Regions from separate parts of the Micromonospora sp. WMMC250 genome, predicted to be linked through region 2. Evidence: riboswitches for the same ligand, from Rfam matches in the RefSeq annotation. Region 2 holds a riboswitch; each other region holds the start of a gene.

The links. Region 2 has a riboswitch for cobalamin ahead of cobN (cobaltochelatase subunit CobN). Riboswitches for the same ligand answer to the same signal wherever they lie in the genome.
Region 1: it holds a riboswitch for cobalamin, as region 2 does, so the genes downstream of both, O3438_RS09200 (acyl-CoA thioesterase) here and cobN (cobaltochelatase subunit CobN) in region 2, are expected to answer to the same signal.
Region 3: it holds a riboswitch for cobalamin, as region 2 does, so the genes downstream of both, O3438_RS02975 (ribonucleoside-diphosphate reductase subunit alpha) here and cobN (cobaltochelatase subunit CobN) in region 2, are expected to answer to the same signal.

Annotation. Positions count from the first base shown of each region.
Region 1 covers NZ_JAPZBJ010000002.1:2,128,883-2,136,308, reverse strand. Annotated here, with positions in the region: gene O3438_RS09205 (copper resistance CopC family protein) at 1-1,294, opposite strand, end outside; cobalamin riboswitch at 1,423-1,636, shown strand; gene O3438_RS09200 (acyl-CoA thioesterase) at 1,823-2,269, shown strand; gene O3438_RS09195 (zinc-dependent alcohol dehydrogenase family protein) at 2,414-3,400, shown strand; gene O3438_RS09190 (ABC transporter ATP-binding protein) at 3,413-4,093, opposite strand; gene O3438_RS09185 (ABC transporter ATP-binding protein) at 4,090-5,094, opposite strand; gene O3438_RS09180 (ABC transporter permease) at 5,091-5,975, opposite strand; gene O3438_RS09175 (ABC transporter permease) at 5,968-6,960, opposite strand; gene O3438_RS09170 (ABC transporter substrate-binding protein) at 6,957-7,426, opposite strand, start outside.
Region 2 covers NZ_JAPZBJ010000002.1:1,525,909-1,533,334, forward strand. Annotated here, with positions in the region: gene cobN (cobaltochelatase subunit CobN) at 1-3,561, opposite strand, end outside; cobalamin riboswitch at 3,822-3,998, opposite strand; gene O3438_RS06600 (hypothetical protein) at 4,610-4,945, opposite strand; gene O3438_RS06605 (RNA polymerase sigma factor) at 5,193-5,648, shown strand; gene O3438_RS06610 (hypothetical protein) at 5,641-6,351, shown strand; gene O3438_RS06615 (helix-turn-helix transcriptional regulator) at 6,340-7,185, opposite strand; gene O3438_RS06620 (aldo/keto reductase) at 7,314-7,426, shown strand, end outside.
Region 3 covers NZ_JAPZBJ010000002.1:787,400-794,825, forward strand. Annotated here, with positions in the region: gene O3438_RS02960 (aldo/keto reductase) at 1-825, shown strand, start outside; gene O3438_RS02965 (FadR/GntR family transcriptional regulator) at 835-1,560, opposite strand; gene O3438_RS02970 (enolase C-terminal domain-like protein) at 1,568-2,962, opposite strand; cobalamin riboswitch at 3,597-3,810, shown strand; gene O3438_RS02975 (ribonucleoside-diphosphate reductase subunit alpha) at 4,001-6,355, shown strand; gene O3438_RS02980 (ribonucleotide-diphosphate reductase subunit beta) at 6,397-7,392, shown strand; gene O3438_RS02985 (MerR family transcriptional regulator) at 7,389-7,426, opposite strand, start outside.

The DNA.
Region 1 (7,426 bases), 600 kb from region 2:
TCTGGTCGCCGGCGCCGATGCGGGCCAGCCCGAACCCGGCCAGCAGGGCGACCACCAGCCCGCCGACGAGCAGCGCCAGGTGGCCGTTGCTGAGCCGAGACCCGGGTGCCATCCCCGCGAGGTCCGTGCCGGTCCGGGAGCCGGCCTCGACTGTCGACTCGCCGTCGGTGCTGGCGGGGACCTTCGCCTTCTGGTCGGTGGCGGAGGGGGTCTTCGCCTCCTGATCGATGGTGGCGATGGCCTTCGTCTCCTGGTCGGCGGGCGTCGGGTCGACGGCGACGCCCGTGCGGGCCGTGACGACCGCGTCGCCCGTCCGCGCCGCCGGCACGGTGGCCGGTCGCCGCTTACCTCCCGTGGGCTTCGTGCCGACACCGCTCACCGCGGCGGCCGTCCTGCCGGCGGAGGACTTGGCAGCGGTCGTCTTTCCGGCGGCGGCCCTGGCTGGGCTGGTCTTGCCGGCGGAGGGCCGGTTCGAGGTACGTGCACCGCCGGCGCGTCGACCGGAGGCCGCCGGCGAGGTACGGCCCCGGCCGGTGGGTTTGGCGGTGGACGCCGTCCGGCGACGCCACACGACGAATCCGGCCGCCGCCACGAGTGCCGCGATCGCCGCCGCCCAGCCGGCCCAGGCCAGTCCTCCGGAATCGCTCTCCTCGCCCGGCCCGGTCGGCGGGGCCGCCGCAGCGTCGGACGGCGGGGTCACCGGCTGGGCCGAGGTGGTCGGCACCGCCGACGCCTGCCCGGACGACCCGTGCTGCTCGGTGGCGGCCACCAGCGCCGGGTCCGGCTGCGTCGTCGGTGGGCTCCACCCCTTGGGTGCCGCCGTCACCGGCCCGTTGTAGCGGAACGTCAGCGTGCCCCGCACGGTGTCGCCGTCCGAGGCGACCGACAGGTAGCTCACCGAATACTGGCCCTTGGCCGGCAGGTGGGTGACCGCCACCGTCGCGGGGAACCCGGTCGTGTACTCCCGTGGCTCGAACTGCCCGTTGACCAGGAAGTACTCCCGTACCGGCTTGTCCAGCGGCTTCGGCTCCCCGTACGACCAGCTGTTGTCGACCCGGATGCCGCCGGGGGCGGTGACGGTGAAGAACGCGTTGGGCGCGGCCTTCTCGGTGAAGAAGAGCTGCACCGCCGTCAACGGCTCACTCACGGTGGCCCCACCCGCTGGCGTGGACATGGCGAGAGTGCCGTGAGCCGAGGCGGGTTGGGCGGACGCGAGGAGAGCGACCGCCGAGGCGAGGAGGAGCGCGAGGACACCCGAGAGCACCCGCCCCGGAGTCTGAGGGAGACGACGCATCTGAATATCCTTACCGGAGTGAGGCTTTTTTCAAGAGCTGGCGATCTTTTTCCTCACATAGCAAAAGCCGACGACGGGCGCAGCGGTCCCCACACTGTGCCCCCGGTACCGGGACTTCCCTGGCCAGCTATGCTGCGGGCGGCGCTGGTTCGCCCCGTCGTGACCGTCGGGGCGTCGTAAGAGGGAACCCGGTGAAAGTCCGGGACTGCCCCGCAGCGGTGAGTGGGAACGAACGCCGTCATCAGCACTGGGCCGTCGGCCTGGGAAGCGACGGCCGGTAGGAGACCGGCATGACCGGTCAGGCCCGCAAGTCCGAAGACCTGCCTGCGCTGCGTACACGACCGTGTGCGCCGCCGTCGGCCTCGCGGGTGGGCTGAGCGGGTGACGCGCCGTCCGTCGGCGCGTCCTCGTCGGGGTGTCCGCGTACCGGTGGTGTGGTTTCCCGAGGGACGGACTACCGCTGTGCACGACACCGCCACGATCGCCGGCCGAGCGCCGTCGGCGTCGCACCTGACCCTGTCGCAGATCATGGACCAGCACCACACCAACCTGATGGGCACGGTGCACGGCGGCCGGATCCTCAACCTCATCGACTCGGTGGCCGGGGTCGTCGCCGCCCGGCACTCCGACGGGCCGGCGGTCACGGCCGCGATCGACGAGACCGCGTTCCTGCGCGCGGTGCGGGTCGGCGACGTGGTGCACGTCGACGCCCGGATCACCTGGGCCGGACGCAGCTCGATGGAGGTCGCGGTCAAGGTCACCGCCGACCGGTGGGACCGGGCCGTTCCGCCCACCGACGTGGCCACCGCCCACCTGGTCATGGTCGCCATCGACGACGACGGCCAGCCGAGGATGGTACCGCCGTTGCTACCCGAGACCGACGGGGACCGGAGGCGCTACCGGGAGGCGGAGATCCGCCGCGAGCACCGGTTGGCGTTGCGGCGGGCGCTGCTCGACGGCGCCGACGAGGGCTGAGGGGCGGCTCTGGGCCGTCCGTCGCCACGTTCGGCGGCTCTCGCCGAATCGTCGTCCTGGCCGTCACCCCGGATGTCACCCGGGCGGCACCCCCAGTTGGATAGCGTCCACGTGATGTCTCGATCACGGAGGGTGTGAATCGTCATGCGTGCAGCGGTGCTGCGGGAGTTCGACAGTCCGCTGACGATCGAGGAGATCGATCAGCCCACACCCGGGGCGGGGCAGGTGCTGGTGCGGATCGTCGCCAGCGGGGTCAATCCACTCGACACGAAGATCCAGGCCGGACAGGCCGCGCACGCGCGGGTCCAGCCGCCCGCGGTGCTCGGATTGGACCTTGCCGGGGTCGTCGCCGCTGTCGGCGCGGAGGTGACCGACTTCGCGCCGGGAGACGAGGTGTACGGGCTGTGCGGGGGAGTGGGTGGGCTACCGGGTTCGCTGGCCGAGTACGCCGCCGTGGACGCCCGGTTACTGGCCCGCAAGCCCGGCGGCCTCTCGATGCGCGAGGCCGCCGCGTTGCCACTGGCGGCGATCACCTCCTGGGAGGGGCTTGTCGACCGCGCCGGGGTCCGCCCCGGGCAGAAGGTGCTGGTGCACGGCGGTGCCGGCGGTGTCGGTCACGTGGGCCTGCAACTCGCCCAGGCGAAGGGTGCCGAGGTGTACGCGACCGGCGGGCCGGCGAGCGTACGGGTGATCGAGAGCCTGGGCGCCGTGCCCATCGACTACACCTCGACGAGCGTGGAGGAGTACGTCGAGAGGCACACCGGTGGCGAGGGGTTCGACATCGTCGTCGACAACGTCGGTGGCGCGACGCTCGACGCGTCGTTCGCGGCGGTACGCACCTATCACGGACACGTGGTCAGCGCGCTCGGCTGGGGCACCCACTCGCTCGCCCCGCTGTCGTTCCGTGGTGCGACCTACTCCGGCGTGTTCACCCTGCTGCCGATGCTCACCGGCCGGGGCCGCGACCACCACGGCGACATCCTGCGGGAAATCGCGACGTTGGCCGATGCCGGCGCGCTGCGCCCGCGACTGGACCGGCGTCGGTTCACGCTCGACACCATCATGGACGCCCACCGTGTGGTCGCCGACGGCATTGCCGAGGGCAAGGTCGTGGTGGACATCGCCGACTGACCGGCCGGTACGTCAGGTCCGCGCCGGCACCCCGCTGTCCAGGTCGACGATCCGGTCGGCCCAGCGGTCCATCAGGGTCTGGTCGTGGCTGATGACCAGGACACCGGCCCGCTGGGTCCGCTGGTAGTCGCTGATGACGGCGGCGACGTGCGCCTGGGTCGAGGCGTCCAGCATCGCCGTGGCCTCGTCGCAGAGCAGGTAGTCCGGCCGGTGTACGAGGGCCCGGGCGAGGCAGGCACGTTGCAACTGCCCGTCGGACACCGCGTGTGGCCGTCGGCCCCGCAGGTCGGCGGTGAGGCCGACGAGGTCGGCGAGTTCGGCCACCCGTTCCCGGACCGTCGCCTCGGGCGTTCGGACGGCACGGAGCGGTTCGGCGATCAGGTCGTCCAGGCTCAGCCGGGGATCGGCGGCGGCGCGCGGGCTCTGGAACAGGACGGCGACGCGGGTCCGCCTGTCGACCGGCACGGCGTACCGCACTCCGTGCACCGGCCTGCCGTCGATGCTGACCTGGCCGTGGTCCGGGCGGTGCAGGAGGGCCAGGACCCGGACCAGTGTCGACTTGCCGCAGCCGGACGGGCCGCGCAGCCCGACCGTCTCGTTTCGACCGACCCGCACCGTGACGCCGTCGAGCACGACCTGACGGCCGTACCCGACGGTGACCTCGTCGGCGAGCAGGTTCTGTTCGCTGGTCACGTGACGGCTCCGGTGCGGATCGGGTGGTGGCAGGCGACAGTGCCGTCGCCGGCGATCGGCGTCGGCGGTGGCTGGCTGGCGCAGGTGTCGGTGCGGTGCGGGCAGCGGGGCGCGAACGCGCAACCCGGAGGCAGCGCGGTGAGCATCGGCGGGTCGCCCGGCACCGGCCGGAAGGCGCGGTCCGGCAGGGCGTCGAGGAGCGCCGCGGCGTACGGGTGGGTGGGCGCGGCGAAGAGACTGTCGGCGTCGGTGTGTTCCACGATGCGGCTGGCGTACATGACGGCGACGGTGTCGGCGACCCGTTGCGCGGCGGCCAGGTCGTGCGTGATGAGGACGACGGCCGAGCCGTTGTCGCACCGGCGGCGCAGCAGGTCGAGGGTGTGGTCCACCAGCGGCCGGTCGAGGCCGGTGGTGGGCTCGTCGGCGATGAGCAGCGACGGGTCCGGTGCCAGCGCGAGCGCGCTGACCAGCCGCTGGGCCATGCCGCCGGAGAGTTCGTGCGGGTAGCGGTCCAGGTCGGCCGGGTCGAGCCCGACGTCGAGGGCGAGCCGCTCGGCGTCCGCCCGGTCCCGACCGTGCGCCCGGAGTGTCTCGGCGAGCAGTCGCCGTCCGGTGCGGACCGGGTTCAGCGCGGTGGCCGGGCTCTGCGGGACCAGCCCGACCCGACTGCCGCGTACCCGGCGGGCCAGGTGACGCTGACCGCAGGTGACCAGGTCGACCGGGTCGCTGTCCGGGTGGTGCAGGACGGCGTGGCCGGTGAGCGTGGCGTTGCCCGGCAACAGGCCGAGCAGCGCGTGGGCCAGGACGGACTTGCCGCAGCCGGACTCGCCGACGACGGCCAGCAGTTCACCGGCCCGTACGGTCAGGCTGAGGTCGGTGACCGCGCGCACTGTCGTGTCGCGCAGCCGGAACTCGACGCCGAGGCCGTCCACGGCGAGCAGCGGGCGACCCACGGCCGTCGGGCCGGGTGCCAGGTCGGTGATGCGTTCGGTGGTGGTCACAGGTGCAGCTCCGCTCGGACCCGGGGATCGAGGCGGTCCCGCCAGCGGGCGGCGATGACCGCGATGGCGAGGGTGACGACGACGATGACCGCGCCGGGTGCCAGGCTGGCCCACCAGGCGCCGGTCAGCAGCGACCCCTGACCGTCGTTGATCATGTTGCCGAGTGAGGCGAGGTGCGGCGGCAGACCGAGGCCGAGGAAGGACAGCGCTGTCTCGTGCCACACCGCGTGCGGGATCATCAGCGTGGTGGCCAGCGCCAGCCGGGGCAGCACGTGGGGCAGCAGGTGTCGGGTCAGGACCCGGCCCCGGCCGGCCCCTCCGCTGATGGCGGCGTCGACGAACGGCCGGGTGCGAAGGCTGAGCAACTCGGACCGGACGATGCGCGCCGTGGAGAGCCAGTGGGTGAGCCCGACGGAGGCGATCACCGCGCCGAGGCTGGGACGCAGCATGGCGACGATGAAGATGCCCAGCAGCAGGTGTGGCATCGCGGCGATGGTGTCCACGATCCGCATCAGGATCCGGTCGACCCGGCCGCCGAGCGTGCCGGCGATGCCGCCGATGACGCCGCCGAGGACGGTGGCGACGAGCGCGGCGACAGCGCCGACGAGCAGCGACACCCGCAGCCCGTAGACGGCGCGGTGCGCCACGTCCCGGCCGAGGTCGTCGGTGCCGGCGAGGTGGGTCCAGGACGGCGCCAACCGGGTCTGGTCCAGGGCCACCGCGCTCTGGTCGAGCGGCCAGACGAGCGGGGCCAGGAGCGAACCGACGAGGGCGACGGCGAGGGCCAGACCGGCGGCGACGACACCGGTCCGGCCGGGTCGCAGCCGCAGTCGGGACCGGGCCACGCGGAGCAGTGGCGGTCGGGTAGCAAGGTCAGCCATCGAGTCGCACCCTCGGGTCGGCGGCGGCGTACGCCAGGTCGGTCGTGAGGTTCGCGGCCAGCACCACAGCTGTGGTGACCAGCGTGATCGCCGCCAGCAGCGGGAAGTCGCTGCCCAGCGCGGCAGCCACCGTGACAGCGCCGAGACCCGGCAGCGAGAAGACCGTCTCGACCAGCACCGCACCGCCGACCAACTCCGGCAGGTGGGTGCCGACCAGGGTGAGGAACGGCAGCAGCGCGGTTCGCAGCGCGTGCCCGAACAGCACCGTCCGCCCCGGCAACCCCCGGGCCCGCGCGGCGAGCACGTGGTCGTCGCGCATGCTCTCCGCGACGGCGTCCCGGACGAACAACACGAACCACGGCGCCTGCGACACGGCGAGCACTCCCACCGGCAGGATCAGGTGGTGCGCCACGTCGGCCCACGACGTGCTGGTCGCGGTGACGTCGGTGAGCCCGCCGGCCGGCAACCACCCCAGCGCCAGCGCGAACACGGCGATCGCGGCCAGGCCCAGCCAGAAGACCGGCATCGACTCGACCGCGTAGGCCGCTGCCCGCAGACCCCTGTCGAACAACCCACCCCTGCGGTACGCGGCCAGCGCCCCCAGCAGCAGACTGCCGACCAGAACCAGGGCGAGGGTCACACCGATCAGCAGCAGCGTCCAGCCGGCCCGGGCGGAGAGCACCGAGGCGACCGGCTCGTGTCGACTCGTCGACCAGCCCAGGTCGCCCTGGACCAGGTTGCCGATCCAGCGCAGGTACTGCACCGGCAGCGGGTCGTCGACACCCCAGTTGGCGCGGATCTGCGCCAAATTCTCCTCGCTGGCGGTGAAGGCCGCCGCGCCCGCGTACTGCTTGGCCGGGTCCACCGGGGAGGCCGCCCCGAGGGCGAACATTCCGATGCTGGTCGCCGCGAGCACCGGAACGGCGACCAGGAGCCGGCGTCGGACCACCGCCCCCGCCCCGGCCAGTCGACCCGATCGGGTCACGAGCGCTTCCAGGTGTTGATGTTCCACCAGATGCTGTTCGCCACCCCGTGCTCGTGCGCCTCGACCCGGGGGGTCACGCCCTGCACGGAGGACTTCACCACGTAGGTGTGCCGCAGGTAGGTCAGGAACAGCCACGGCACGTCGGCGGCGAGCTGCTTCTGGAACTGCGCGTACGCGGCCTTGCGGCGGGTCGGGTCGATCTGGTCGCGGCCCTCCTGCAGGGCCTTGTCCACGGTCTCCGAGCGGTACGAGCCGGGGTTGAAGTAACCCTGCCCCGCGAACTGGGAGCCGAACAGCTTGTACGAGACGAAGTCCGGGTCGTACGGGGTGCCGTAGCCCATCAGCAGGGCGTCGGACTTCATCCGGGGGTCGATGGCGTCCCAGGTGAGCCCGGCCGGGGTGACCTCGATGCCGATCTTCTTGGCGTCGGCGGTGACGGCCAGGGCCAGGTCCTTGCGCAGGGTGT
Region 2 (7,426 bases):
CAGCCGCTCGGTGATGCCGCGCAGCGCCCACGGGTTGGACTGCTCCAGGAACTCCCGGGTGGTGTCGTCGAAGAGGTACGCGGCGGCCAGGTGCTCGTACATCCAGTCGTCGACGACACCGGCCGTGGCGTCGTAGCCGAACAGGTAGTCCACTGTGGCGGCCAACTCGAAGGCGCCCTTGTAGCCGTGCCGGCGCATCGCGGCGATCCACTTCGGGTTGACCACCCGGGCCCGGAACACCCGCCGGGTCTCCTCGCCCAGGGTGCGGGTCCGCACGTCGTGCGGCATCGCCGAGTCACCCACGTACGCCTGCGGGGACGTGCCGGTCAGGTGACGGACCATCGCCACCATCCCGCCGTGGTACTGGAAGTAGTCGTCGGAGTCGACGATGTCGTGCTCGCGGGTGTCCTGGTTCTTCACCGCCACCGAGATCCGGGCGAAGGACCGTTCCATGTCGGCCCGCGCCTCCCGCCCGTCCAGTCCGCGGCCGTAGGCGTAGCCGCCCCACACCGCGTACACCTCGGCGAGGTCGGCGTCACTGCGCCACGTCCGGGCGTCGATCAGCGGCAGCAGCCCCGCGCCGTACGCCCCGGGCTTCGAGCCGAAGATCCGCGCGGTGGCCCGCCGCTCGTCACCGTGCTCGGCGAGGTCGGCGGTGACGTGCGCCCGCAGGTAGTTGTCCTCGGCCGGCTCGTCCCGGGCGGCGACCTGCCGCACGGCGTCGTCGAGCAGCGCCACCACGTGCGGGAACGCGTCGCGGAAGAAGCCGGAGATCCGCACCGTGACGTCGACGCGGGGTCGGCCCAACTCGGCAGTGGGCACCACCTCGACGCCCGTGACCCGCCGCGACCGCTCGTCCCAGACCGGCCGGCAGCCCAGCAACGCGAGCACCTCCGCGATGTCGTCGCCCTGGGTGCGCATGGCGCTGGTGCCCCACACTGTCAAACCCACCGATCGGGGGTACGCGCCGGTGTCGGCGAGGTGCCGCGCCAGCAGGGAGTCGGCGAGGGCCACCCCGACGTCCCAGGCGTTGCGGCTGGGAATGGCCTTCGGGTCGACCGAGTAGAAGTTGCGGCCGGTGGGCAGCACGTTGACCAGGCCCCTGGTGGGGGAACCGGACGGGCCGGGCGGCACGAACCGGCCGTCGAGCGCGCCGAGGGTGTTGGTCAACTCGTCGGTGGTGCGGTCCAGCCGGGGGACCAGTTCGGTGGCGGCGAAGCGCAGCACCGCGGCGACGTCCGGGATCGGCTGCCCGGTCACCTCCGCGACCACAGCGTCGACGGTGTCCGCGTCCCAGCCGAGCGTCTCCATGCCGATGACCAGCCGCCGGGCGAGGGCCTCGACCAGGTCGACAGCGTCGGCGGCGGTGCCGGCCGGCCCGTCCACCACGTCGGTCAACGCGCTGGGCAGCGCCAGTCGTTGCCCCGGTGACGCGAGCAGCTCCTGTTCGTCGAGGCCGTAGGCGACGGCGAGGGCCTGCCGCAGACCGGGCAGAGCGTGTGCGCCACCCCAGATCTGCGGGGCGCGCAGCACCGCGAGGACCAGGTTGATCCGAGACTCCCCGGTCGGCGCGTCGGCGAGGATGTGCAGGCCGTCGCGGATCTGCACGTCCTTGACCTCGCACAGGTACCCGTCGAGGTGCAGCACGAAGTCGTCGAAGTCGTCCGCGTCGGGCATCGCCTCGGCGTGCAGGTCGTGGTGCAGTTCGGCGGCGCGCACCAGGTCCCAGATCTGCGCCCGCACGGTGGGCACCTTCGCCGGGTCGAGGGCCTGCACGGTGGCGTACTCGTCGAGCAGTTGTTCCAGTTTGGCCAGGTCGCCGTAGGTTTCGGCACGGGCCATCGGCGGCACCAGATGGTCGATGACAACGGCGTGTGCCCGCCGCTTGGCCTGGGTGCCCTCGCCCGGGTCGTTGACGATGAACGGGTAGACCAGCGGCAGGTCACCGAGGACCGTGTCGGGCGCGCAGTCGGCGGCCAGACCGAGACCCTTGCCGGGCAACCACTCCAGGGTGCCGTGCTTGCCCAGGTGCACCACGGCGTCCGCGCCGAAGCCGCCGTCGGCGGCCGGCGTGGCCAACCAGCGGTACGCGGCCAGGTAGTGATGGCTGGGCGGCAGGTCCGGGTCGTGGTAGATGGCGATCGGGTTCTCCCCGAAGCCGCGCGGCGGCTGGATCAGCAGCACCACGTTGCCGAAGCGCAGGCCGGCGAGCACGATGTCCCCGCCCTCGGTGTACAGCTCGCCGGGCGGCTCACCCCAGTGCTCCCGCATCCGATCGCGCAGCTCGGCGGGAACCTGGTCGAACCACCGCCGGTACGTGTCCCCCGGTATCCGGGCCTCGGCGGCGGCCAACTGCTCCGGGGTGAGCCACTCCACGTCGTGCCCACCGGCGGCGATCAGCGCGTGGATCAACGCGTCCCCGTCGGCGGGGGGCGGCGCGTCGCCCAGGTCGTAGCCGTCCTCGGCCAGCGCGGCCAGCAACCGGACCGCCGAGACCGGGGTGTCCAGCCCGACGGCGTTGCCGACCCGGGAGTGCTTGGTGGGGTACGAGCTGAGCACCACGGCCACCCGCTTGTCCGGGTTGGGAAGGTACCGCAGCCGGGCGTGGCGCACCGCGATCCCGGCGACCCGGGCGGCCCGCTCGGAATCGGCGGCGTAGACCGAGAGCCCGTCGGAGTCGATCTGCTTGAACGAGAACGGCACGGTGATGATCCGGCCGTCGAACTCCGGGATGGCCACCTGCATCGCGGCGTCCAACGGGGACAGTCCGGCGTCGCTGTCGGCCCACTGCTTGCGGGTGCTGGTCAGGCAGAGCGCCTGGATGATCGGCACGTCCAGGGCGGCCAGGGCGCCGACGTCCCAGGCGTCCTCGTCGCCACCGCCGGAGGCGTCCGCGGCGACCGCGCCGCCCGCCGCGAGGACGGTGACCAGCAGGGCGTCGCAGCGGGCGAAGAGCCCGAGCGGGCCGGACCCCGTGGTCAGCCCTCGCAACGAGCCGCAGAAGATCGGCAGCGGGTTGCCGCCGGCCTCGCGGACCGCGTCGGCGAGCACGTCGACGAAGCCGGTGTTACCGGCGAGGGCGTGCGCCCGGTAGAAGACGATCCCGACGGTGGGCTGCTCCGGATTCGTGGGGTACTCACGGTGCACGCCGTACGCCGGGGTGGGTGTGGGCGGGTCGAACCCCTCGCCGGTGAGCAGCACCGTGTCGGAGAGGAACCGGGCCAGCTGCCCCAGGTTGTCCGGCCCGCCCTCGACCAGGTAGGCGAGCGCCTGGCTGACGACCCCGGACGGCACCGTGGAGATGGCCATCAGCTCCGCGTCGGGCAGCGCCTCACCGCCGAGCACGACAGTCGGCACGCCGGTGGCGAGCACCGCCGCCAGGCCGTCCGGCCAGGCCTGTCGGCCGCCGAGCAGGCGTACGACGACGAGGTTCACGCCGTCGAGCAGGGCGGGCACCTCGTCGGCGGCGACCCGGGCGGGGTTGGCCAGCCGGTAGTCGGCGCCGCTGGCGCGGGCGGCCAGCAGGTCGGTGTCAGCGGTGGACAGTAGCAGGATGCGCACGGCGGGCTCCGGGGAGTGACGCCCCGGCCACCACGAGGGTGACCGCGACGATGCGGGTGGGTGCGGCGTCAGCCGGTACGACGGCGGGGCGGACGACTCGCGGGCGCGAGCGGCGGGGCCGGTCGGCGGCGGGCGGCGCTCAGCTCAGCGGAGCGTGACCGGTCGCGGGGGCGGTGAATCGCCCACCGTGCGAGCCATGACGAAGTTCGTCGATGAATGAGACGCCGTGCGTCATCGGGTCCTCCTCGGGTGTCCACGCCCTGGGGTACGTCCCGACGGCCGAAGTATCCTGGCTTCCGGATCGACGCTCTCCCCCGGCCTTCCAACCGCAGACACACGGCCGTGGCGCACGAGGGGGGATCACTCCCCGGTGACAGTGGCGGGACCGCGTCGGAATCGCACCGACTTCCTTCACTGCCGTCAGGCCGCGAATGCTGCCACACCCCTGCGCTGCGGGTCAACGCCGCTCCGACCCGGCCCGACGGCCGTCATCCATCGAACTTCAGCGATTACCGTGACGGCGGATGCGCGCTGTCGCAATGCCCCGGATGAATGCCCCGGGCCCTTTGCTCTGCATACCTATCCGCACCGGACACGGACCGTCACCGGTGCCTCCAGGTATGCAGAGCAAAGGATGGCCGGACCTACTCTGGCCTGCGCCGATCGCCCGTCGGAACGGTGCCGCGCGGCACCGTCACCCACGATCGGCGCACGCCGCAGCAACGTCCGCGATCAATTCCGGAGGTCGATCACCATGGTCGCCCCGCAGCTCCACCACCTGGCCGGCCATGTCTGGATCTGTCCGGGCGATCCCGACCCGGAGGCCGTCCAGGCCGGCGTCGCCGTCGTGGTCGACGAGCGCGGCGATGTGATGATCGACGCCGGGCAGAGCCCCGCGCACGCCCGCGAGATCCAGATCGCGCTCGCCGCCGCCGGGCTACCGCAACCACGCTGGCTCATCTCCACCCGCACCCGTCCACTACCTGGACGAGCAGGTGCGCGCCGAACAGGCCCGGTCAGCCGTCGAGGACGCCTGAGCAGGCGAGCCTCACCGGGCGTGGCGTTCCGGGTGGGCGCGGTTCCACACCCGCATCCGTTCCGGGTAGCCGGTGCGGGCGGCCTCGTACAGCGGCACCGCGTGCTTGCGGGCGATGGTCCCCGCCGCCCGGGGCGTACCGGTGCGCCGGCGGATCCACTCACCGTCGTGGGCGATCGCCACCACGGTGGTGTCCGTCGCCGTGGTCTCCGGCTCCAGGTAGAACTCCACACCCCGGCGGCTGGCGACGAACGCCTCCAACGCCGCGAGGTCCTCGCGGGTCGCCTCCCGGTCCAGCTTCGTCGGGGTCGCCTCGGCACCCCGTGCCCGGCGATTGAACCAGCTCATGACCAGCCCCTCTCCTCGACACCTCTCCCAGTGCACCACCGAATCCTGGCAATACGCTGCACGCCGGGTGGGAGCAACCTGACCCGCGCCGGGTGGAACCCGCGACGCGTGGGCGGTGTCATGAGTGTGATCCGAACGGAGGCCTCCCCTGGACGACGACACTCTCGTCACCCGCGCTCGGGCCGGTGACCTGGAGGCGTACGACCTCCTGGTCGCCCGGCACACCGCGTCCGCGTACCGGACGGCGGTGCTGCTCGGCGCCGGTTCGGACTCCGAGGACGTCACGCAGGAGGCGTTCGTGAAGGCGTACCGCAAGCTGTCCCGTTACCGGGGCGACTCGTCCTTCCGCTCGTGGTTGCTCGCGATCGTCGCCAACGAGACCCGCAACCTGCACCGGTCCCGGGGCCGGCGGGACGGGCTCGTCCTGCGGGCGGCGGCGGCCGACCCGACGTCGGAGATCGCCGAGGACGGGGCGGTCGGCGCGGTCCTCGCCGGGGAGCGCCGGGATGCGCTGGTCGGGGCCCTGCGGCAACTGCCGGTGCGGGACCGCGAGGTGATCGTCTGTCGGTACTTCCTCGATCTCACCGAGGAGGAGACGGTGGCGGCACTGGGCTGGCCCCGGGGGACGGTGAAGTCGCGCACCTCCCGGGCGCTGGCGAAACTCCGCGGCCTCCTCGACCGGGAGGAGGTCCGGCATGGGTGACCTCGAACGGGAGTTGCGCGACCTGTCCGCCTGGCTGGAGACACCCGAGCCGCCCGACGTGACCGCCCGTGTCCGCGTACGACTCGACAGGCCCGTGCGCCGGTGGCGTCCGCTCGCCGCGGCGGCGCTGGTCGCCCTCTTGGTCGCGTTGGTGCCGCCGACGCGGGCCGCCGTCGCGGACGCCGTCGCCGGGCTGCTTCGCTTCGCCGGTGTCAGCATCGCCACCTCGTCCGCCCCGACGCCGGCCGCCGGCACCCCGTCGCCGTTTCCCGCGCAGCGGACCGTCGCCCTGGACGAGGCGCAGCGGGCGGTGCGGTTCCCGATCCGGCTACCGGCGTCGTTGGGTCCTCCCGAGCAGGTGCTGGTCGCCGATCCCGACCCTTCGGGTGTCTGCCGGGTGGCGACGCTGCTCTACGGCGGGGGCGCGCTGCGCATCGACGCGTTCGACGGTCGCCTCAACCTGGCCTTCCACAAGGAGGTCACCCCGCCGGGGGCGGAGTGGACACAGGTCGGCGGTGACTTCGCGGTCTGGGTCGACCGACCACACGTGTTGTCGTACGTGGACCGGGCGGGCGAGGTCCGCGAGGAGACCGCTCGACTGGCCGCCTCGACGCTGATCTGGCGGGACGCCGACGTGAGTTACCGGCTCGAAGGGTCCCTCAGCAAGGCCGACGCGCTCGAGATCGCTCGCTCACTGCGCTAACGCCGGGAACTCCTCGACCCCCAGCACGCGCAGCAGCTCAAGCTTTTCCCGGGCCTCGGCGTCGGCCGGCGTCAGCACCAGCAGCTGCTGGCCGAGGTCGGGGGTGACCAGGGTTTCGCAGTCCATCGTGACGCGGCCCACGCGCGGGTGCAGGAACGTCTTGCGGTCGGCCCGGCGCACCGCCACCTCGTGCTCGGCCCACAGCCGCCGGAAGTCGTCGCTCGCAGACCGCAACCGTTCGATCAGGCCGGTCACGGCCGGGTCGCCGGCCCTCCGGCCGGCCACCGCGCGCAGGTCCGCGACCTGCTGGCGGGCGTGCCGTTGCCACTCCTCGGGGCCGTGGAGGTCGCGGATGGCCGGGTCGGTGAAGTAGCGGTAGGCGACGTAGCGGCGGTCACCGGTCAGCCCGGTGTGGTCGCCGGTGAGCAGGATCGACATGCGGTTCTGCGCCAGGACCTCGCCGAGGTCGGACAGGACCATGGCGGGGGTGTCGCCCACCAGGTCGAGCAGGCGGACCAGGCCGGCCCGGGCCAGGCGCGCGATGCCGTCGGCGGGCGGCGGCTGGTGGCCGGCCAGGTGGAACAGATGGCTTCGCTCGTCGTCGGTCAGACGCAGGGCCCGGGCCAGGGCGCCCAGCAGCTGGGTCGACGGCTGACTGCTGCGGCCCTGCTCAAGGCGGACGACGTAGTCGACGGACATGCCGGCGATCATGGCGACCTCCTCGCGGCGCAGGCCGGCGGTGCGGCGGCGAGGGCCGTCGACGATGCCGACCTCGGCGGGGCGGATGGCCTCGCGCCGGCGCCGCAGGAAGTCGGCGAGCTGCTCACGCTGCATGCGTCCATGCTCCCTCGGGACTGGGCACCGAGCCAGGGAGTGGCGCTCCCACGATAAGCGCTCCGCTGCCGGCGGGCCGGAAAGCGGCGCATGGTGGAGCCGAGATCGACCGATGAGGGAGAGTTTCGATGCAGACACGCACTCTGGGCAACACGGGTCCCACGGTTTCCGCGGTAGGGCTGGGGGCGATGAGCATGTCGGGCGCGTACGGTCCGGCCGATCGCGAGGAGAGCATCGCCAC
Region 3 (7,426 bases), 740 kb from region 2:
ACCGCGCCGCACTACGGGCTCGGCCTGTCCGAGCGGCGTCTGGGTGCCGCCCTCCGCTCCCGACCCCGTGCCGAGTACGTGGTGTCCACCAAGGTCGGTCGGCTGCTGGTGCCGTCGCCGGAGACCGCGCACCTGCGTGACCCGGAGGGGTTCGACGTGCCCGCCGACCACCGGCGGGTCTGGGACTTCAGCCGGGACGGCGTACACCGGTCGGTGGAGGCGAGCCTTCGACGCACCGGCCTGGACCGGATCGACGTGGTGTACCTGCACGACCCGGACGACCACTGGGAGCAGGCCGCGTACGAGGCGGTGCCGGCGTTGGTGGAGCTGCGCGAGCAGGGCGTGATCGGCGCGATCGGCGCGGGGATGAACCAGTCCGCGATGCTGGCCCGCTTCGTCACGGAGACCGACGTCGACGTGGTGATGTGCGCCGGCCGGTACACGCTGCTGGAGCAGGGCGCGTTGACCGACCTGTTACCCGCCGCGCAGGCCCGTCGCGTCGGTGTGGTGATCGCCGGGGTCTACAACTCCGGGCTGCTGGCCCGGGACCTGCCGCCCAGCGACGCCGCCTACAACTACCAGCGGGCGCCGGTGGAGGTGGTCGGTCAGGCCCGGCGGATAGCGCGGGTCTGCCAGACGTACGGGGTCACGCTGCCCCAGGCGGCGTTGGCGTTCGTCCGTCGGCACCCGGCCGTGGTCTCGACAGTGGTCGGCGTGCGTGACGCGGTCCAGGTGACCGAGACCCTGCGCCGGTTCGACACCGACGTCCCGGATCAGCTCTGGGCGGCGCTGTACGAGGCGGGGCTGCTCGACGTGCAGCCGTAGCGTCAGCGGTCAGGGGCCCGTCATCTCGGTGGTGGTCGGGTCACCGTCGTCGGGCAATCCGTGCAACGACTCCTCCACACCGATCAGGTGGTTGGCCATCCGGGTGCGGGCCCGCTCCGGGTCACGCGCCACGAGGGCCTTGAGGATCGCCACGTGTTCGTCATGGGTACGCCGGTCCGCGCCCTCCTCGTGCAGGCTCCGCCAGAGCCGCCCGCGGATGGTGCGACCGGCGAACGCCTCGATGAGCCCGACGAGCACCGGATTCTCGGCGTGCACGGCGATGATCCGGTGGAAGGCGATGTCGATCTCGAGGATGCGTTCGTGGTCCTGCGGTGACTGGCCGACCATTCGGGCGGCCTCGTCGAGCAGCTCCCCGGCCTGGGCGAGGGCCTCGTCGGTGATCCTGGTGGCGGCCAACCGGGCGGCCTCGCACTCCAGCAGCCGCCGGACGGTGTGGATGTGTCGAGGGTCGTCCTGACCCTGGAAGTCCACCACGAAGCCCATCGGGGCCAGCAGTTGCGGCGCGTCGAGGTTGGTGACGTAGGTGCCGTCACCCTGGCGGATGTTGACGATGCCGAGGATCGACAGGGCCGACATTCCCTCGCGCAGTGAGCCGCGCGAGACACCGAGGGACTCGGCGAGGTCCTTCTCGATCGGCAGGCGGTCCCCGGGCTTGAACTTCCCGTCCAGGATCATCTGCTTGATGCCGTTCACCACTTCGTCGGTGCGTGACATGGTCCCCCTAGCGGCCAGCGGATGTGGCCGTCCCACCCGCGATCACGTACGGCTCCGGAGATGACACGGTAGTCGGGTCCGCCGCCGCCCAGTAGTGGCCGTCGGGAAAGCGGTAGAGCGCGATCGACTCGGGGCGCATCCGGGTGGAGTAGCCGGGCTGGTCGGGCAGGACGTAACCGCTGCCCGAGCCGGTGTCACGGATGACGCACGGGTCGGTGAAGTGCTCGTGCAGGTGGTCGACGAACTCGGTGACCCGGTTGGTGAGGTCTCCCGAGACCGCGACGTAGTCGAGCACGGACACGTGCTGGACCATCTCGCACAGCCCGACGCCGCCGGCGTGCGGACAGACCGGCACGTCGAACTTCGCGGCGAGGAGCAGCACGGCGACGATCTCGTTGATGCTGGCCAGCCGGCCGGTGTCCAACTGGCAGAAGTCGATGGCCCCGGCCTGGAACAGCTGCTTGAACATCACCCGGTTGTGGCAGTGCTCGCCGGTGGCGACGCCGATCGGGGCGACCGCCCGGCGGACGGCCGCGTGGCCCAGGATGTCGTCGGGGCTGGTCGGCTCCTCGATCCACAGCGGTGTGAACCGGGCGAGGGCGGTGACCCACTCGATGGCCTGGCCGACGTCCCACACCTGGTTGGCGTCGATCATCAGGTTGCGGTCCGGGCCCAGGATCTCCCGGGCGATCGCGCACCGACGGATGTCGTCGTCGAGGTTGGCGCCCACCTTGAGCTTGACGTAGCCGTATCCGCTGTCGACGGCCTCCTGGCACAGCCGGCGCAGCTTGTCGTCGCCGTAGCCGAGCCAGCCGGCCGAGGTGGTGTAGGCGGGGTAGCCGGTCCGGTGGAGCTCGGCGAGGCGGTCGGCCTTCGTGCTCTCCTTGGCCCGCAGGATGGCCAGTGCCTCGTCCCGGGTGAGCGCGTCGGACAGGTAGCGCAGGTCCGCGATGTCGACGAGTTGTTCGGGGGTCATGTCGACCAGGAGCCGCCACAGCGGCTTGTCGGCGAGCCGGGCCACCAGGTCCCACGAGGCGTTCAGCACGGCCGCGAGCGACAGGTGGACGACGCCCTTCTCGGGCCCGAGCCACCGCAGCTGCGAGTCGGACGTGAGGAGGCGGTAGACCGCCCCCATGTCGGCCGCCATCGTCGCCACGTCCAGGCCCACGAGGAGCTGTGCCTGGTGGACCGCCGCGGCGGCGACGATGTCGTTGCCCCGACCGATCGTGAAGGTCAGGCCGTGGCCCGCGAGCGGCGCGCCCACGCTGTCGGTGCCGTCGGTGTGCAGGACGACGTAGGCCGCCGAGTAGTCGCCGTCCTTGTTCATGGCGTCTGACCCGTCAGCGGTCAGGGAGGTGGGGAAGCGGACGTCCTCGACGGTGACAGCAGTGATCTGCGGCATGCGCTCCTCGCCCGACTAGGCAAAAGATCAGATGATCAATCGAAGTATACGGAGGCTGGTTCAGGTGCGTCAACGACGTCGATCACCTGACCGATGCAGACATCCAATGTTTCTTATCGGGATCGGACGTCTGGCGGGAGGCGCTTCCCACGTGGCGTGTTCGGACGCCGAGCGACCGCCGTCACGGCGGCGGTGCCCCGCCGTTGCGGCCCACGTTCGCGCATGGGCACTGCGGTCGAAACCTTAACCGCTGGTGGTGGGCGCGTGCTGTTCGAAGTGGAACCCCGGCCCGTGGAACGTGTCGAATGCTGGGCGGCGGTGCGCCGGTCGGAACGAGGGTCGGGGTCAGCGCCCGACCGAGGGTTTTGAAGATTGGATGTTCACCCTGACTGCCGACATCGACCGCGGGTTATGAGCAACGTTCCTTACATCTGGATCCTGCATACATCACATCTTTGTGGACCGTTGTTCGGCCATCCCGCGGCCTTGTCCCGCCGCTGACCGCCACCTCCCGCCGGCGTCGGCCGCCCGGAGGTCGGGCGGCGGGGCGCGGTCGGGTGACGGTCGTCACCGCCTCCGCCGCCGACACGCCGACACCGACATGTGGGGTGTGACAACCGCTGCGTCCCTATATATGGTGTCGAACGCAGCTGGTTCGACCGCTCACCCGGGGCGGTCGAGGCAAGAGGGAACCCGGTGGAAATCCGGGACTGTCCCGCAGCGGTGAGTGGGAACGACAGCCGTCATCAGCACTGGACCGCACGGTCTGGGAAGCGACGGCCGGTAGGAGACCGGCGAGCCCGGTCGTGCCCACGAGTCCGAAGACCTGCCAGCGCGCCGCGTACCCGCACCCGGGTGTGCGGCGGTCCGAGGCCGCGTGGGACGGCTGACGCCACCTGACCCACGCCGCCGGCGTGGCGTCCGTCGGTGTCTGTCTCCGCGTGTTCGGACCTCCAGGTCTCGAACTCCGAGGAGCGAGTGGTGACAGTCACCGAGGTAGTCCCGGCCGGCGCCGACGCGGCACTGCGGCGGACGCCGATGCAGGTCCGCAAGCGCGACGGCGGCACCGAACCCGTGGACGTGAACAAGATCGTCCGGGCGGTCGAGCGGTGGGCCGACGACCTGACCGACGTCGACCCGATGCGCGTCGCCACCCGCACGATCAGCGGCCTGTACGACGGCGCGACGACAGCCGAACTGGACCGGCTGTCCATTCAGACCGCGGCCGAGATGATCGGTGAGGAACCGCAGTACTCGCGCCTCGCCGCCCGGCTGCTCGCCGGCTACGTCGACAAGGAGGTGCGTCGGCAGGGCATGGCCTCGTTCAGCGCGGCGATCCGGACCGGCCACACCGAGGGCCTGATCGGAGACGACACCGCCGCGTTCGTCGCCACGCACGCCGCGGTGCTCGACGATGCCGTCGACCCGGACGGCGACCGGCGGTTCGAGTACTTCGGCCTCCGCACTGTCTACGACAGGTACCTGCTGCGCCACCCCACCAGCCGGTTCGTGCTGGAGACCCCGCAGTACTGGCTGCTGCGGGTGGCCTGTGGCCTGTCCCGTACGCCGGACGAGGCGGTCGGCTTCTACCGGTTGATGTCCAGCCTGGCGTACCTGCCCAGCTCACCGACGCTGTTCAACTCCGGCACCCGGCACACCCAGATGTCCTCCTGCTACCTGGTCGACTCACCGCTCGACGAGTTGGACTCGATCTACGCCCGGTACGCCCAAGTCGCCAACCTGTCCAAGTTCGCCGGCGGCATCGGCATCGCGTACTCCCGGGTCCGCTCCCGAGGCGCGTTGATCCGCGGCACCAACGGGCAGTCCAACGGGATCGTGCCGTGGCTGCGCACGTTGGACGCGAGCGTCGCGGCGGTCAACCAGGGCGGCCGGCGCAAGGGCGCGGCGTGCGTCTACCTGGAGCCGTGGCACCCGGACATCGAGGAGTTCCTGCAGCTGCGGGACAACACCGGCGAGGACGCCCGCCGCACCCACAACCTGAACCTGGCCAACTGGGTGCCGGACGAGTTCATGCGCCGCGTCGAGGCCGACGAGATGTGGTCGCTGTTCGACCCGCACGAGGTGCCCGAGCTGCCCGACCTGTGGGGAGAACGGTTCGACGCCGCGTACCGCGAGGCCGAGGCGCAGGGCCGCTACGTCCGGCAGGTCCCGGCGCGGGAGCTGTACGGGAAGATGATGCGCACCCTGGCGCAGACCGGCAACGGGTGGATGACCTTCAAGGACGCGTCGAACCGGCTGTGCAACCAGACCGCCGAACCGGGCAACGTGGTGCACCTGTCCAACCTCTGCACCGAGATCGTCGAGGTGTCCAGCGACGCCGAGACCGCCGTGTGCAACCTCGGCTCGGTGAACCTCGCCGCCCACCTCGTCGACGGTGACATCGACTGGGAGCGGCTGCGCGCCACGGTGCGTACCGCGGTGACCTTCCTCGACCGGGTCATCGACATCAACTACTACCCGACCACGCAGGCTGCGGCGAGCAACCCCCGCTGGCGGCCGGTCGGGCTCGGGCTGATGGGCCTGCAGGACGTCTTCTTCGCACTGCGGCTGCCGTTCGACTCGCCCGCCGCGCGGGAGCTGTCCACCCGGGTCAGCGAGGAGCTGTACCTGACCGCGCTGGAGACCTCCGCCGACCTGGCCCGACAGTACGGCGCGCACCCGACGTACCCGCAGACCCGGGCCGCGCGGGGTCAGTTGCAGCCCGACCTGTGGGGTGTCGAGGGTACGCAGACCGCGCGGTGGGACGCCCTGCGGGAGCGGGTCGCGGCGCACGGGCTGCGTAACTCGCTGCTGGTGGCCGTCGCCCCGACCGCCACCATCGCCTCGATCGCCGGGTGCTACGAGTGCATCGAGCCGCAGGTGTCGAACCTGTTCAAGCGCGAGACATTGTCCGGGGAGTTCCTCCAGGTCAACACCGCTCTGGTCCGCGAGCTGAAGGCCCGTGGTCTGTGGACCGACCGGATCCGGTCGGCGATCAAGCGGGCCGAGGGGTCGGTGCAGGACATCGCCGAGCTGCCGGCCGGCGTCCGGGAGTTGTTCCGCACCGCGTGGGAGCTGCCGCAGCGGGCGCTGATCGACCTCGCCGCCGCCCGTGCCCCGTTCATCGACCAGTCCCAGTCGCTGAACCTGTTCCTGGCCGCACCGACCATCGGCAAGCTCTCCTCGATGTACCTGTACGCCTGGAAGGCCGGGCTGAAGACCACCTACTACCTGCGCTCGCGCCCCGCGACGCGGATCCAGCAGGCCACCGTCAGCGCCGTCGCGCCCGTGCCCGCGGCCCTCGCGCCCCTCGCCCTCGCGCCCGTCGCCCTCGACGCGGAGGCGCTGGCCTGCTCGCTGGAGAACCCCGAGTCGTGCGAGGCCTGCCAGTGAGCGCCGCCCACCCCATCACCTCCGAGACGAGGACCACGCACATGCTGCTCGACCCCGGGATGGACCTCACCCTCCGCCCGATGCGCTACCCGCACTTCTTCGACCGCTTCCGCGACGCCATCCGCAACACCTGGACGGTCGAGGAGGTCGACCTGCACGCCGACCTTGCCGACCTGGACAAACTGTCCCCGGCCGAGCGGCATCTGGTCAGCCGCCTGGTGGCGTTCTTCGCCACCGGCGACACGATCGTCGCGAACAACCTGGTGCTCAACCTGTACCAGCACGTGAACAGCCCCGAGGGTCGCCTCTACCTGTCCCGGCAACTGTTCGAGGAGGCGGTGCACGTCCAGTTCTATCTCAACCTGCTCGACACGTACGTGCCCGACGAGACCGAGCGGTTCGAGGCCTTCGCCGCGATCGAGAACATCCCCTCGATCCGCCGCAAGGCGGAGTTCTGCTTCCGCTGGATCGACTCCCTGGGTGACCTTCGGGAGCTGCGCTCGCGCGAGGACCGGCGAGCGTTCCTGCTCAACCTGATCTGCTTCGCCGCCTGCATTGAGGGGCTGTTCTTCTACGGCGCGTTCGCGTACGTCTACTTCCTGCGCTCCCGTGGCCTGCTGCACGGCCTCGCCTCCGGCACCAACTGGGTGTTCCGCGACGAGAGCATGCACATGGCGTTCGCGTTCGACGTCGTGGACACCGTTCGCGCCGAGGAGCCGGACCTGTTCGACGACGACCTCGCCGAGCAGGTGCGGCAGATGCTCACCGAGGCCGTCGAGTGTGAGGTGCAGTTCGCCGAGGACCTGGTGGGCCAGGGCGTGCCCGGCCTGACGTTGGCCGACATGCGGGAGTACCTCCAGCACGTCGCCGACCGCCGACTCGCCCAGCTCGGCATCGCCCCGCAGTACGGGTCCGGCAACCCGTTCGCATTCATGGAGTTGCAGGACGTGCAGGAGCTGTCCAACTTCTTCGAGCGGCGGGTGTCGGCGTACCAGGTCGGGGTGACCGGCACTGTCGCCTTCGACGACGACTTCTAGGCGGCAACCGATCCCGGGGCCTGGCGTCGCTTGG